Regions from separate parts of the Micromonospora sp. 050-3 genome, predicted to be linked through region 1. Evidence: predicted binding sites of a transcription regulator. Region 1 holds the regulator's gene; the other holds the start of a gene.
What was found. The regulator HspR, encoded in region 1, represses chaperone genes until heat shock. The targets are predictions, from matches to a motif close to TTGAGTNNNNNNNACTCAA.
Positions count from the first base shown of each region.

Region 2: lon (endopeptidase La) is a predicted target of HspR. The motif match lies at 4,145-4,163, and genes of this name have one in related genera.

Region 1 is NZ_JAJPVX010000002.1:350,650-358,456, forward strand. Features, by position in the region: gene dnaK (molecular chaperone DnaK) at 1-1,239, shown strand, start outside; gene grpE (nucleotide exchange factor GrpE) at 1,288-2,043, shown strand; gene dnaJ (molecular chaperone DnaJ) at 2,129-3,310, shown strand; gene ACLJOK_RS16590 (heat shock protein transcriptional repressor HspR) at 3,341-3,781, shown strand; gene ACLJOK_RS16595 (hypothetical protein) at 3,919-4,113, shown strand; gene ACLJOK_RS16600 (hypothetical protein) at 4,244-4,675, opposite strand; gene ACLJOK_RS16605 (GNAT family N-acetyltransferase) at 4,848-5,306, shown strand; gene ACLJOK_RS16610 (cation:proton antiporter) at 5,295-6,509, opposite strand; gene ACLJOK_RS16615 (cation:proton antiporter regulatory subunit) at 6,515-7,015, opposite strand; gene ACLJOK_RS16620 (epoxide hydrolase family protein) at 7,121-7,807, opposite strand, start outside.
Region 2 is NZ_JAJPVX010000001.1:2,449,831-2,457,637, reverse strand. Features, by position in the region: gene ACLJOK_RS11120 (hypothetical protein) at 1-1,036, shown strand, start outside; gene ACLJOK_RS11115 (histone-like nucleoid-structuring protein Lsr2) at 1,162-1,509, opposite strand; gene ACLJOK_RS11110 (response regulator) at 1,654-2,295, opposite strand; gene ACLJOK_RS11105 (sensor histidine kinase) at 2,361-3,092, shown strand; gene ACLJOK_RS11100 (manganese catalase family protein) at 3,176-4,045, shown strand; gene lon (endopeptidase La) at 4,187-6,517, shown strand; gene ACLJOK_RS11090 (DoxX family protein) at 6,650-7,054, shown strand; gene ACLJOK_RS11085 (DEAD/DEAH box helicase) at 7,100-7,807, opposite strand, start outside.

The DNA.
Region 1 (7,807 bases):
AAGACGTTCCGCGGTGAGCACGGCATTGATCTGTCTCAGGACAAGATGGCCCTCCAGCGGCTCCGTGAGGCCGCCGAGAAGGCCAAGATCGAGCTTTCCGCCGCCACCACCACCAACATCAACCTGCCGTACATCACCGCCGGCGCGGCCGGCCCGCTGCACCTCGACGTGACGCTCAGCCGCGCCGAGTTCCAGCGGATGACGCAGGACCTGCTGGACCGGTGCAAGGGCCCGTTCGAGCAGGCCGTGAAGGACGCCGGGATCAAGATCTCCGACGTCGAGCACGTCATCCTGGTCGGCGGTTCGACCCGGATGCCCGCCGTGACCGACCTGGTCAAGCAGCTCACCGGTCGCGACCCCAACAAGGGCGTCAACCCGGACGAGGTGGTCGCCGTCGGCGCCGCTCTCCAGGCCGGTGTGCTCAAGGGTGAGGTCAAGGACGTCCTGCTGCTCGACGTGACCCCGCTGAGCCTGGGCATCGAGACCAAGGGCGGCATCTTCACCAAGCTGATCGAGCGCAACACCACAATCCCGACCAAGCGTTCTGAGGTCTTCACCACGGCGGACGACAACCAGCCGTCGGTGCTGATCCAGGTGTTCCAGGGTGAGCGGGAGATCGCGGCGTACAACAAGAAGCTCGGCACCTTCGAGCTGACCGGCCTCCCGCCGGCGCCGCGTGGCGTGCCGCAGATCGAGGTCGCCTTCGACATCGACGCCAACGGCATCGTCAACGTGCACGCCAAGGACCTGGGCACCGGCAAGGAACAGAAGATGACGATCACCGGCGGCTCCTCGCTGCCGAAGGACGACATCGAGCGGATGCGCCGGGACGCCGAGGAGCACGCGGAGGAGGACAAGCGTCGTCGCGACGACGCCGAGGCTCGCAACGTGGCCGAGGCGCTGCAGTGGCAGACCGAGAAGTTCCTCGCCGAGAGCGGCGACAAGCTGCCCGGTGAAAACCGCGAGCAGCTCAACGAGGCGCTCGGCGAGCTGCGCGGCGCCCTCGGCGGTCAGGACATCGACAAGATCAAGTCGGCGCACGAGAAGCTGGCCAAGGTCTCCCAGGAGGCCGGTTCGCTGCTCTACTCCCAGCAGGCCGAGCAGGGTCAGCAGCCGGGTGGCGAGGCTGGCCCGGGTGCGACCGGTGCGACCGGCGCGACCGGCGCGACCGGCGCGCAGGCCGGCGGCGCCGACGACGTGGTCGACGCGGAAATCGTGGACGAGGACGGCAAGAAGTGACCGTCGGCCTCCGGCACGTTTTCACCGCGAAGGGGATGAGGTAGCCGCATGACGCAGAAGCCACGAGCCGCCGACCCGGGCGACACCGGGTCGACGCCGGGTGGCTCCGCGACCACGGAGCCGACCGGCGACGGGGAGCGGGTCGTCATCCGCAACAACCGCAAGCTCGTCGACACCGCCGAGCCGGAGGGCACCGCCGCCGACGCGGAGACCGGTGTGCCGGCCGAGGGTCTGGTCGAGGACGCCGAGGTCGTGGTCGACGAGATCGAGGTCGAGGTCAACTCCACCAACGGGCCGGAGCCATCCGGTCCGCCGGTGGTGGACGCCCCGGCGCAGCCGGTGGACGGCGGCGGCACGGGCACCTCGCTCGGCGCCGAGCTGGAGGCGCTCCGGGCCGAGCTCGACGAGCGGACCAGGGACCTGCAGCGGGTGTCGGCGGAGTACGCCAACTACCGCAAGCGCATCGACCGCGACCGCAACCTCGTGCAGGAGCAGGCGACCGGCTCGGTGTTGGCCGCGCTGCTGCCGATCCTGGACGACCTGGACCGGGCCCGGGAACACGGCGACCTGGTCGGGCCGTTCGGCACGGTGGCGGAACAGCTCACCACCGCGCTGGGCAAGTTCGGCCTGAACGCCTTCGGCGAGCAGGGCGACCCGTTCGACCCGACCCGGCACGAGGCGGTCGCGCACCAGACCTCGGCCGACGTCAGCGAGCCGACCTGCGTACAGGTCATGCGACGCGGCTACCAGCTCGGTGAGCGGCTGCTGCGCCCCGCGCTGGTCGCGGTCGCGGATCCGGAATAGTGCCAGACAGTGACCGGGCCGTCCCGTCCACCGCGCTGCGGTGGGCGGGACGGCCGGGCCACCGGGGTCGGAAGGGGGTGGACCGGTGAGTTCGAAGGACTGGATCGAGAAGGACTTCTACGCCGTGCTCGGCGTGGACAAGGCCGCCTCCGCGGATGACATCAAGAAGGCGTACCGCAAGGTGGCCCGGGAGTCGCACCCGGACCACAACCCGGGCGATCCGAAGGCCGAGGAGCGCTTCAAGGCAGCGTCCGAGGCGTACAACGTGCTGTCGGACAGCGGCCGCCGTCGCGAGTACGACGAGATGCGTTCGCTCTTCGGCTCGGGCGCGTTCCGGCGCAACGCCCGGGGTGGCGGTCAGCAGGGCGGCATGCCGTTCGACGTCTCCGACATGTTCGGCGGCGGCGGAGGCGGCGATCGTCGCTTCGGCGGCGCCGGCTTCCAGGACCTGTTCAGCTCGATCTTCAGCGGCGGCCAGGCCGGTGGGCAGGCCGCACCACATGGTCCGGCCCGTGGTCGAGACGTGGAGACCGAGGTGGCGCTGGACTTCGGCGACGCGGTGCGGGGAGTGACGCTGCCCCTGACGCTGCGCGCGCCGGGAGTCTGCGACACCTGCCACGGCAACGGGGCCAAGCCCGGCACCCAGCCGCGTACCTGCCCGGTCTGTCATGGTGCCGGCGTGACCACCCGCAACCAGGGGTCGTTCAGCTTCTCCGAGCCGTGCCGCAACTGCCAGGGCGTCGGCACCGTGGTCGAGGAGAAGTGCCCGGAGTGCCACGGCAGCGGCGGTGTCACCAAGACCCGCACGATGAACGTGCGCTTCCCGGCCGGTGTGGCCGACGGTCAACGCATCCGGTTGGCCGGGCGCGGCGAGCCGGGCGAGCGCGGCGGCCCGGCTGGCGACCTCTTCGTGCACGTCAAGGTTCGGCCGGACGAGCTGTTTGGGCGTACCGGGGACGACCTGACGCTGACCGTGCCGGTCACCTTCGCGGAGGCCGTGCTCGGCACGGACCTGCGGGTGCCCACGCTCGACGGTGCGATGACCCTGCGGGTGCCGCCGGGGACACCGAGCGGGCGGGTGCTGCGGGCCCGGGGCAAGGGTGTGGTCCGCCGCGACGGGCAGGCCGGTGACCTGCTGGTCACGCTGGACGTGGTGGTGCCGGCCCGGTTGTCGGATGAGGCGCGCACGGCGCTGGAGTCGTTCGCCGAGCAGACCCCGCCGGCAGCCCGGGAACATCTCGACGCACGGGTGCGTCGAGTCAGTTAGTCCGGTGGAATGGACGCGGAGGTGAGCGGGATGTCGGGCGAGTTCCTCGGTTCGGGCGACCCTGCCTACGAGGCCAAGGTGCTGATGATCTCGGTAGCGGCACGGATGGCGGGGATGCATCCACAGACCCTGCGCCAGTACGACCGACTGGGGCTGGTGCAGCCCGGCCGGGCCGCTGGTGGCGGGCGTCGCTACAGCGTCCGCGACGTGGTGCTGCTGCGCGAGGTGCAGCGGCTCAGTCAGGACGACGGGATCAACCTGGCCGGCGTCAAGCGGATCATCGGGCTGGAGCGGCTGCTGGAGCAGGCGCAGCAGCGGGTGGCCCGGCTGGAGGCGGAGCTGGACGCCGCGTACCGCCGGGTGGCGGAGTTGGAGTCGCTGGCCCGCTTTCCGGGCCGGGATCTGGTGCCGACCAACCGCACGTCCACAGCCCTGGTGGTGTGGCGCCCCCGCCGCACGCCCGATCGCTGAGCTACCGCTCACCCGGATCTGTCTTATCGGCCCGGACCACGCTGGATTTCCCGGCGCGGTCCGGGCCGCTTCGGTTAGCCTGTCAATAAGGGTCCAATCGGCTTAATCCGGACCTACCGGCATGGCGAGGGGGAGCGATGGCGGAACCGGCGAAGAAGGTGGCCCAGCAGACCGAGGACCGGTTGGAAAATCTGGCCGAGACCGTCCGCAAGAAGTTCGACAAGGTGACCGAGGGGACCTACCGGGACCGGATCATCGCGGGCCGGTTCGCCGAAGACGGCGACCACGCCGGCGAACGGGGCCGAGCCGAGACGGAACGCAAGCAGGACTGACCGGTGACCGACGTGCGGGCCGGGACCCACGGGGGGTCCTGGCCCGTTCGCCATAACCAATGCGGGCCGGGACGCGGGGATGCCGTAGCGGGGGTCCCGGCCCGTTCGCCATAACCAATGCGGCCGGGGCTCAGCCGAGGCGGCGGTTTTCGCGGACCAGACCGCCCTCGCACCAGTCCCGGTAGACGAAGAGGTCCGGTCGGGCCAACAGCACCCGGCCGTTGTGTGCCCAGATCTTCATCAGCTCGTCGCCGTCACGCTCGGCCTGTTCGACGAGCTTGCGGAAGCGGCGCTTGGGGTGGGCGCGGAAGTTCGTCCGGATGCCGTCGGCCGCGTAGATGTAGAGGCAGTGCAGCGCGAACCGCCGGGCCGGGCAGGTTGGATCCATTGCCAACTCGAAGAGTGTCACCACCAGCCGGTCGCCGGAGACCAGAAGGTCCCAGTCGGGTGGCATCGAGGCCAACGGCACCGAATCAGGCTGGTACGCCCATGCCCGCAACTCCGCCGGAGTCGGATCGACGGGGTTGGCGAAGCCGTGGAAAGTCGACTCCTGCACGCTCACCGGCCAACCTTCCGCTCTCGCCCGCGTCTGGCAACGCTGCCTGCGGACCCTGGCTGCTGGGGCGAAACGGTAACCCGCCGTCGGGTGCTGCGGTAGTACCCGCGAGGAGCAATTCCGCAACCGTTGGCACGGGCCGGTCCATTGCATCGACAGCGCAGCCGATGATGCTCCTATGACAATCCACGTTAGACGGTTCCAGCGGGGCGCCGAGGCCGAGTTCGTCGTGGGGCTGGAGTGGCTTTTCGCCCCTCCCGGTAGCCGTCCCGTGGATTGGGACCACGACCGCGCCGTCGAGCGGACCGGGCAATTGCTCGCCCACGAGGACGTCGCACTCTTCGAGGCACGATCGGACGAGGATCAGCTGGTCGGCGTCGCCAGCGTCTACCTGGACATCCTCTCGGTGCGCTTCGGCCGTCGGGCGTCGATCGAGGATCTCGCTGTGCACCCCGAGTGGCGCTCCCGGGGTGTCGGCTCCCGCCTCCTCGCGGCGGCCAGGGCGTGGGCGCACGAACAGGGTGCCGACTACGTCTTCCTGGAGTCCGGCCTGGCCCGAACGGAGGCGCACCGCTTCTACCTCCGCGAGGGTGCGACCCACGCCGCCGCGGCGTTCAGGTGGAGCTCAGTGCAATGATTCGACGATCGGGGTTTGCTCCCGCCGCTGGGCCGCCGCGCGGTTGCGCAGCCACCGCTTGAACCACGGGAAGTCGGGCAGCCGAGCCAGGACCGGCCCGGTCACCACGGTGATCAGGACGTACGTCGCGGCCAGCGCCGCCAACCGCGGCTCGACGCTCCCGGCGGCCACCGCGAGACCGGCGATGACGATGGAGAACTCACCGCGAGGTACGAGCGCCAGGCCGGCCCGCCATCGACCAGGTTCCGCGATGCCGACCCGGCGGGCCGCGAGGTAGCCGGTGAGCGTCTTCGTCGCCATGGTGACCACGGCCAGGGCGAGTGCCGGCAGCAGCACCGGCGGAATGTCCTGCGGGTCGGTGGTCAGGCCGAAGAAGACGAAGAACACCGCGGCGAACAGGTCCCGCAGGGGCGAGAGCAACTCGGTGGCGTGGTGCGCCACCGGGCCGGAGAGGGCGATGCCCACCAGGAACGCGCCGACCGCCGCCGACACCTGGAGCGACGCGGCAATGCCCGCGATCAGCAACGTCAGACCGAGTACGCCGAGCAGCAGCGCCTCCGGGTCCTTCGCCGACAGGGCGGACGAGATCAGGTGGCCGTACCGGATGGCGACCACCAGCACGATCAGCACCGTGCCCACAGCGACGGTGAGCGCGATCCCGCCGCCGAGCAGGCCGGTGCCGGCCAGTACGGCGGTGACGAGCGGCAGGTAGAGGGCCATCGCCAGGTCCTCGATGACCAGCACCGAGAGGATCACCGGGGTTTCCCGGTTACCGAGCCGGCCCAGGTCGGCGAGGACCTTGGCGATCACCCCGGAGGAGGAGACCCAGGTGATGCCGCCGAGTACCAGGGCGGCGACCCAGTCCCAGCCGAGCAGCAGGGCAAACCCCGCGCCGGGCAGCGCGTTGAGGACGCCGTCGATCAGCCCTGCCGGTGCCGCCGAACGCAGGTTGCCGACGAGTTCGTTGGCCGAGTACTCCAGGCCGAGCATCACCAGCAGAAGGATTACGCCGATCTCGGCGCCGACTGCGAAGAACTCCTCGCTGGCGTCCAGCGGCAGCAGCCCGCCGTGCCCGAACGCGAGCCCGGCGAGCAGGTAGAGAGGAATGGGAGAGAGGCCGAAGCGCCGGCTGAGCCGGCTGAGGAGCCCGAGCAGCAGCAGCAGCGCACCGACTTCGATGAGCAGCGTGGTGAAATCGTGCATCCGCCTCAGCCGTCCGGGTCACTGTCGGCGAGGATGGCGGAAACGCCGTCGAGACCTCTACGGGTCCCGACAACGACCACCACGTCGCCGGCCGCGAAGCGGAAGGAGGGGAGTGGCGAAACGATGACTTCGCCTTCACGCAGTACAGCCACGATCGAGGCGCTGGTGCGGGTACGCGCCTTGGTGTCGCCGAGCTTCCGGTTGACGTACGGGGACCCGGCCGTGATGGCGATCTGCTCGGTGAGCAGACCGGCGGCCTGCTCCCGGAGCCCGGAGAGCTGGCCGAGCATCAGCGACGCGCCGAGGATGTCGGCCAGAGCCTCGGCCTCGTCGTCGGTCAGCGGGATGTCCGCCTGGCAGGCGTCGGGATCGTCGGGATCGTAGAGAACGAGATCACGGCGGCCATTGCGGTGGGAAACGACGCCCAGGCGGCGTCCGGACTCCGTCACCAGATCGTGACGTACCCCGATCCCGGGTAAGGCGGTCTGCTCGACACGTACTCGCACCCTCCAAGGCTACCGCTTCGTGAACAGAATGCAGATCTTGGACGGACAGCGCCCCTAGGGTCGGCGCCCGCCCCGGTCGAGCGGAGCGGGCACCGATCAACCGAGTCAGCGCAGGCTGGCGAAGAACTCGCGGATGTCGGCGACCAGCACCTCGGTGGCCTGGTGGGCCGCGTAGTGGCCGCCGACGTCGCCCCGGCCGTCGACGTCGGTCTCGTACGCCGTCCACCGGACGATGTTCGCGTGGTCCCGCTCGGCGAAGCGGCGGATGGACTGGAAGTCGCCGGGGAACATGGCCAGCGCGGTCGGAGCGGTGGTCGGCTCGGTCGGCGGCTCGCCGGCGTGCGCGTCCTCCCAGTAGAGCCGTATCGCCGAGGCGGCCGTGCCGGTGAACCAGTAGAGCGCCACGTTGGCCAGGATGAAGTCGGCGTCCAGGCTCTCGTCGAAGAGCTGGGCGTTCCAGGCGAGCAGCCCCACCGGCGAGTCGGCCAGCGCGAACGCCAGGGTCTGCGGCTGCTGACTGTGCACCTGGTTGAAGGAGAACTTGTTCTCGTAGAACCACTGGAGGTGCCCGAGCGCCGCCTGGTCCGCCTCGGAGAGCCCGGCGAACTCGGCCGGGTCGCCGGAGGGGAACGAGAAGAGCTGGGTGACGTGTACGCCGAGCACCCGCCCCGGGTCGACCCGGCCCAGCTCGGGCGCGACCATCGAGCCGGCGTCGTTGCCGACCGCGCCGTAGCTGTCGTACCCCAGGCGGTTCATCAGCTCGGCCCAGGCGCGGGCGATGCGGAACCAGTT
Region 2 (7,807 bases), on a different contig from region 1:
GCAGAACGGTCGGTGGGTGCGTAATCACTGGGGTGACGGACAGCAGTCGGTCCCCGAGTGCGAGGACGGCAAGGACGGCACTGTGGGCACCGGCACGGCCATCGCCTGTCCGGACGTGGCGGCCAAACTGCCGCAGGTGCCGAACCGGGCGCGGGCCGAGGTGGACCGCAACCTCGCCCAGCTGCAGACCCAGATCGCCGAGGCGGACCGCCGACTTGCCGCCGAGGGCAACAAGGGTGAGGCGTTCATCCGCAGCGCGATCCTCCAGCCGTTGGCCGGCAAGCGCCGCGCCGTGCTGGACCGGATCACGACCGCCATCGACCGGGTCGGACCCCGGCCGCAGGGCCTCGCGCAGCTCGCCGAGTGCCAGGTGCAGCCCACCGGCGGCACGGGCGGCAACAACGGTGGCGGCACCACGCCCACCACCACTCCCAGCGGCGGCAACAACGGCGGTGGCGGCAACAACGGCGGTGGCACCGAGCCCGGCGCCGGGCTCGGCGTGCTCGCCAACGACTGCGACGAGAGTCGGCTCCAGCCGCACGACGGCTTTCAGAGAGGCGACCGCTGCGTCAGCACCGAGTTCGGTGAGGTCGGGGCGGCGGCCAACAACCCGTCGCTGCTGATCACCCAGTTCCCCGAGCAGGTCGGCCAGAACCAGGCCTTCACCCTGCGCGTCAGCACCCGCAACCTGGTCCGGGACCGCTTCCTGGCCGCCGGTCAGGGTGGCTACTACGTGGAGAGCTCGCTCCTCAACGACCAGGGCCTGGTCCGCGGTCACTTCCACACCGCCTGCCGGATGCTGGACAGCCTGACCGCTCCGCCGGAGCCGCAGGAGGTGCCCGCCTTCTTCGTCGCGACCGAGGACGGTCGCGGCGGCGCCCAGCCCGACGAGGTGACGATCCAGATTCCGGGCCTGCCGGAGTCCGGTACCGCCCAGTGCTCCGTCTGGGCCGGTGACGGCTCGCACCGCCTGCCGATGATGGAGCGGGCCAACCAGACCCCCGCCTTCGACTCGGTGCGCATCGACGTCAACTGAGCTGACGTACAACGGCGGCCGGCCACCCGGGGCGACAACCCGGGGTGGCCGGCCGCCGCTTCGCTTCGGGCGCCCGGACAAACGACGGGGCCCCGCCGTTTCCGGCGGGGCCCCGTCGAGTCGCGTCAGCGGCTCTTGTACGCCTCGACGACCTCAACCGGGATCCGGCCGCGCTCGGAAATCTTGTAGCCGTTCTTGACGGCCCATTCCCGGATGGCCCGGTTCTGCTCCCGATCCATTCCCGCGCCGGCGGGTCGCCCCGGCCGCCGGACTGAACGGGCGCTCTCCACCGGGCCGCGCCCGATCCGCCGACCCGCATTGATGTACGGATCGAGCGTCTTGCGCAGGACGCCGGCATTCTCGTCGGAGACATCGATCGTGTAGGCCACGCCGTCGAGACTGAACTCAACCGTCCGGTCGGCCTTCCCACCGTCGAGGTCGTCGGTCAGGACCGTGATTACTTTTCTCGCCATTGCCGATTACTCCCTGTGTGCGGCGGGATGTGTCCAAAGTCTGACCTATCACCCCGGTAATCCGCAACAATATGCCTTCCATTCATTCGGCGCGTCGCGATTCCGTTACCGAGCAAAACCGTGAATCGGTTCGGTGGCGGGGCCTCATTCTCCGAGGATGCCGCTGTGACCGGCGATGGCAGCCGCCTCGGCCCGGTTCGAGACCCGCAACTTGCGCAGCAACGCGGCGGTCATCCGTTTCACCGTCCGTTCGGAGACGTGCAGTTCTTCGGCGATGTCGACGGTGCTGCGGCCGGCGGCGATCGCCCGCAACAGCCGCTGTTCCTCGCCGTCCAGGTCGACGGGCGCGGAGCGCGTGGGCCGCAGCATGGCGCGCAGCAGTTCGGCCGGCAGCACCGCCCAGCCGTCGAGGATGGCCAGCAGCGGGGGCAGCAGTTCCTCCGGTTCGCTGGTCTTGGGCAGGAACCCCTCCGCGCCGGCCCGCAGCGCCTCCACCGCTGGCCCGGGGTCGGCGGAACCGGACATCGCGACCACCCGTACCCGCGGGGTGGTCCGCCGGATCGCGGCCACCGCCCGGATGCCGCCGGGCGGCGGCATGTGCAGGTCGACCAGGGCCAGGTCGGGGCGGCAGTTGTTGACCAGGGCCGCCGCCGCGGCGGCGTCGCCGGTCGAGGCGACCACCTCGGCGCGACCGTTGGTGGTGATCGGGAGCAGCAACTCGAGGCCGCGGACGAAAAGGGGGTGATCGTCCACGACGACGAGTCGCAAGGTGGAGGCTCCCAGCATGTCTGCGCCGTTCCCCAGCGGGTACCGATCATGCGGGTTCGCACCGAACGAGAGGAGTCGGGTGGATGCGCGTACGGCACGGTTTGCGGGACCTGCTGCGAGGGTTGCGCCCCATTGAGCCGACACCGGGCGAGAGGCGGCCGCCGGCGGCCGATTCGGAGTTGCTGCTGCGGGTGTTGTGCCACGAGTTCCGGACGCCGATCAGCACCCTGACCTCGCTGACCCGCGCGCTGGCCGACGAGCGCCGCGAGTTGACCGGGGACGACCGGCGGGCGCTCAGTGAGCTGGCCCGCGACCAGGCTGCCCATCTCCAGAGCCTGCTGCGCGACGCGACCGCCGGCACCGGCGTGCTGACGCCGACTCCGCAGCCGGAGCCGGCCGTCGCGCTGTCGGGCATCCTGCGGGAGGCCGCCGCGTTGGTGCCGGTCGGCCGTCGGCGGGCGCGGGTCACCCGGGGGGCGGCCTCCTGCCCGGTGCCGGCCGGACGAACCCGACAGGTACTGGTCAACCTGGTGCAGAACGCGTTGCGGCACGGGCCGCCGGACGGACAGGTCGGGCTCTACGCCACAGTGCGCGGCCCCAGCCTGAGCATCCTGGTCACCGACGAGGGTCGGGTCGACGAGGCCCTGCTGGTCGCGCTACGGCGTACGGCGCCGGCCGTCGGGATGTCCGGTCTGGGCCTGTGGATCGCGCGGCAGCTCGTCGCGACGGACGGGGGAGCGGTGCGGGCACACCGGCTACGGCCCCGTGGAGTGGCGTTGGAGGTGCTGCTGCCGATGGCTCGCCCGGTGCGCTGACCCGGGCGGGACACCGGTTGGCCCGCCCGGGTCATCGGGGCGGGAACGGCCTCGTTACCTGTTTCCGGTACCGAGGAGGTTGGATGTTCAGCCACGTCAAGGATCTGCAGTTCGAAGCCAAGCCGGACGGCCCGGACGCGGCGTTCGCCCGCCGTTTGCAGGAGGTGTTGGGCGGCAAGTGGGGCGAGATGACGGTCGCCAACCAGTATCTCTTCCAGGGTTGGAACTGCCGACTGCCCGGCAAGTACAAGGACCTGCTGCTCGACGTCGGCACGGAGGAGATGGGCCATGTCGAGATGATCGTCACGATGATCACCCGGCTGTTGGACAACGCGCCGCTGTCGCTGACCGAGGGGATCGCGGAGGACCCCGGAGGCGCCGCGACCTACGCCGGCGAGAACCCCGCGCACTTCATCCACGGCGGCGGTGGGGCCCTGCCCACCGACTCCAATGGGGTGCCCTGGAACGGCGCGTTCATCACCGCCAGCGGCAATCTGTTGGCCGATTTCCAGCTCAACGTCACCGCCGAAGCGCAGGGTCGGCTCCAGGTCGCCCGGTTGTTCCACATGACCGACGACCCGGGCGTCAAGCAGATGCTGCGCTTCCTGCTGGCCCGCGACACGATGCACCAGAACATGTGGCTGGCGGCGATCGAGCAGCTCAAGGAGGACGGGCTGGAGGAGATGCCGGTGCCGGAGGCGTTCCCGGATTCGGGTGAGCTCACCGCGGAGTACGGCTACACCTACCTGGGTTTCTCCTCGGGCACCGACGCCGCCCAGGGTCGCTGGGCGTCCGGGCCCTCGCCGGACGGCAAGGGCGAGTTCCGGTACGACGACAACCCGCGGGCGAACGCGCCGGAACCGGTGCTGCCTCCGGGTGATCCTCGGCTGTACGGCACCAACCCGGGGGTGGCCGGCTCGGTGGTGAACACGGTGAAGAGCAAGCTCACCTGAGGTGCATCGTCGGGTCGCCCGCCGGTCCCGGGCGACCCGACGGACCGGGCGGAAGAGTGGTCTGGGTCACAGGTCGGAACAAGGGGAACGCTTTGTTACTTGAGTGAGACACGCTCAACTCAACGCGATAGCAGGTGTTCGATGGCAACTCTTCCGGTACTTCCCCTGACCGACGCCGTGCTGCTGCCCGGCATGGTCATCCCGGTGACCCTCGACCCCACCACCCAGGCCGCGATCGACGCGGCGCGGGCGACCGGCGACCGCAAGCTGCTGGCCGTGCCGCGCATCGACGGCGAGTACGGCCCGGTGGGCGTGGTCGCCACCATCGAGAAGGTCGGCCGGCTGCCCGAGGGTGAGCCCGCCGCCGTCATCCGTGGCCTGTCCCGGGCCCGGATCGGCTCCGGCGTCCCCGGCCCCGGCGCCGCCCTCTGGGTCGAGGCGACCGAACTCGACGAACCCGCCCACGCCGGTCGGGCCCGGGAACTCGCCCGCGAGTACCGCGCCCTGGTGACCTCCGTGCTCCAGCAGCGGGGCGCCTGGCAGGTCATCGACGCTGTGGAGCGGATGACCGACCTCTCCGAGCTGGCCGACTCGGCCGGTTACGCGCCCTGGCTGACGCTGGAGCAGAAGAACGAGCTGCTCGCCGCGCCGGACGTCACCGCCCGGCTGGACCTGCTGGTCGGCTGGGTGAAGGACTACCTGGCCGAGCAGGAGGTCACCGAGCAGATCAACAGTGACGTCCGCGAGGGACTGGAGAAGTCCCAGCGCGAGTTCCTGCTGCGCCAGCAGCTGGCCGCGATCCGCAAGGAACTGGGCGAGGACGAGCCGGACGGCTCCGCCGACTACCGGTCCCGGGTCGAGTCCGCCGAGCTGCCGGACAAGGTACGCGAGGCGGCCATGCGCGAGGTCGGCAAGCTGGAGCGGGCCAGCGACGCCTCCCCGGAGGCGGGCTGGATCCGTACCTGGCTGGACACCGTGCTCGAGATGCCGTGGGGCACGCGTACCGAGGACAACACGGACCTGGCCGCGGCCCGGGCGGTGCTCGACGCCGACCACGCCGGCCTGGCCGACGTGAAGGACCGCATCCTGGAGTACCTGGCGGTGCGCAACCGGCGTGCCGAGCGCAACCTCGGTGTGGTCGGCGGTCGCGGCTCCGGCGCTGTGCTCGCCCTCGCCGGCCCTCCCGGGGTGGGCAAGACCAGCCTCGGCGAGTCCGTGGCGCGGGCGCTCGGGCGTAACTTCGTCCGGGTTTCGCTCGGCGGCGTCCGCGACGAGGCGGAGATCCGGGGGCACCGGCGCACCTACGTGGGGGCGCTGCCCGGTCGGATCGTCCGCGCGTTGCGCGAGGCGGGTTCGATGAACCCGGTCGTGCTCCTCGACGAGGTGGACAAGCTGGCCGCCGGCTACGCCGGAGACCCGGCCGCCGCCCTGCTGGAGGTGCTCGACCCGGCCCAGAACCACACCTTCCGGGACCACTACCTGGAGGTCGACCTCGACCTGTCCGACGTGCTCTTCCTGGCCACCGCCAACGTGGTGGAGTCCATCCCCGGCCCCCTGCTGGACCGGATGGAGCTGGTCACCCTGGACGGGTACACCGAGGACGAGAAGGTCGCCATCGCCCGCGACCACCTGCTGCCCCGACAGCGGGAGCGGGCCGGGCTGACCGTCGACGAGGTCAGCGTCGCCGACGAGGCTCTCGCGCTGATCGCGGGGGAGTACACCCGGGAGGCCGGCGTCCGGCAGCTCGAGCGGGCCCTGGCCAAGATCCTGCGCAAGGTGGCGGTGACGCTGGCGACGGACCCGACGCCGGCACGCGTGGGCACCGACAACCTCACCGGCTACCTGGGTCGGCCGAAGTTTACCCCGGAATCGGCCGAGCGCACCGCAGTGCCCGGCGTGGCCACCGGCCTGGCCGTCACGGGCGCCGGTGGGGACGTGCTCTTCATCGAGGCGACCAGCATGGAGGGCGAGCCGGGGCTGACCCTGACCGGCCAGCTCGGTGACGTGATGAAGGAGTCGGCGCAGATTGCGCTCTCCTACCTGCGCTCCAACGGGCGGCGGTTCGGCATCGACCCGAACGCCCTGGCGGGACGTCGGATCCACGTCCACTTCCCGGCGGGTGCGGTGCCCAAGGACGGTCCCAGCGCCGGCATCACCATGGTCACGGCCCTTGCGTCGCTGGTCACCGGTCGCCCGGTCCGCCCCGAGTTCGGGATGACCGGTGAGGTGACGCTCTCCGGTCGGGTGCTGCCGATCGGTGGGGTGAAGCAGAAGCTGCTCGCCGCGCACCGGGCCGGCCTCACCGAGGTCATCATCCCGGCGCGCAACGAGCCCGACCTGGACGACCTGCCGGCCGAGGTGCGCGAGGCGTTGACAGTGCACACCCTGGCCGACGTGGCCGACGTGCTCGCATTGGCGCTGCGCCCAGCCGACGTGAAGACGCTGGATGGTCCGGCGCTCTTCGCGGTCTGACGCTCCGACCGTCCGGGCCCCCGCCGTCTTGTGACGGCGGGGGCCCTTTCGGTACGCGGGGGGAGGTCTACTGTCTCGTCTGCACCGTCAACCACCTCTCCGCCGCGAGGCGGGCCCCCTGGAGGAACCCCCGTGAACGTGGTGCTCTGGATCATTCAGATCCTGCTCGCCGCCGTCTTCGCCGGCGTCGGGCTGGCCAAGCTGAGCCAGCCCAAGGAGAAGTTGCGCGACGTGATGCGGTGGGTGGACCCGGTCCCGCCGTCGCAGGTCAAGGCGCTCGGCGCGGTCGAGCTGCTGGCCGCCGCCGGGCTCGTGCTGCCCGCGGTCACCGGCATCGCCACGGTGCTCACCCCGCTCGCCGCCGTCGGGTTGGTCATCGTCATGATCGGCGGCATCCTGGTGCACCTGCGTGACCGCAAGCAGCAGACCACCCAGGACGGGCGTCGCACCGAGATCCAGGGGGCGATCGCCTGCGCGGTGCTGCTCGTCCTCGCCGCAGTGGTGGCCTGGGGCCGTTTCGGCCCGTACGCCCTCTGACCCGCGTCGGCGACCGCCGTACTCCGGCGGTCGCCGACGGCGTGCTCAGCGCTCGTCGCCGCCGCGGTCGCGGCGGACGGTGGCCTTGCGGCCCTTGATCGTGCTCTGCCGCAGCCCGGAGATAACCTCGTCGGCCACCCCCTGCGGCACCTCCACCAGGGAGAACCGGTCGGCGATCTCGATCGAGCCGATGTCCCGGCCGCGGATGCCGGTCTCCCCGGTGATCGCGCCGACCAGATCCTGCGGGCGGACCCCGGCGCGTCGGCCCAGGCCGACGAAGACCTGGACGGTGTTGCCACCGCCAGAGCGCGGCCGGCCCCCGCCCCGCCGGTCGCCGCCACGGCCGCCGGTCTCCGGCCGACCCTCGCGCGGCCCACGGACCGGAACCTGCGGGATCTCCTCCTCGTCGTCGGAGCCCGGCGACGTCACCTCGTGAGCCAGCTTCACGGCGGCGAGGGCGACCTCCATCAGGTCGAACTCGTCGGTCAGGGTCTCCACGATCACCCGGAACGGGTCCAGGTCGTCCTCCAGCAGGCTCTCCCGCAGGGCCGCCTGGGTCAGCTCCAGCCGCCGGGTACGCATGTCGGCCACGGTGGGGATCTTGTCGATGCTGATCCGTTGGCCGGTCACCCGCTCGATGGTCTTGAGCATCCGGTGCTCACGCGGCTCGGCGAGGGTGATCGCCACGCCCTCGCGGCCAGCCCGACCCACCCGACCGATCCGGTGCACGTACGACTCCGGGGCGGACGGCAC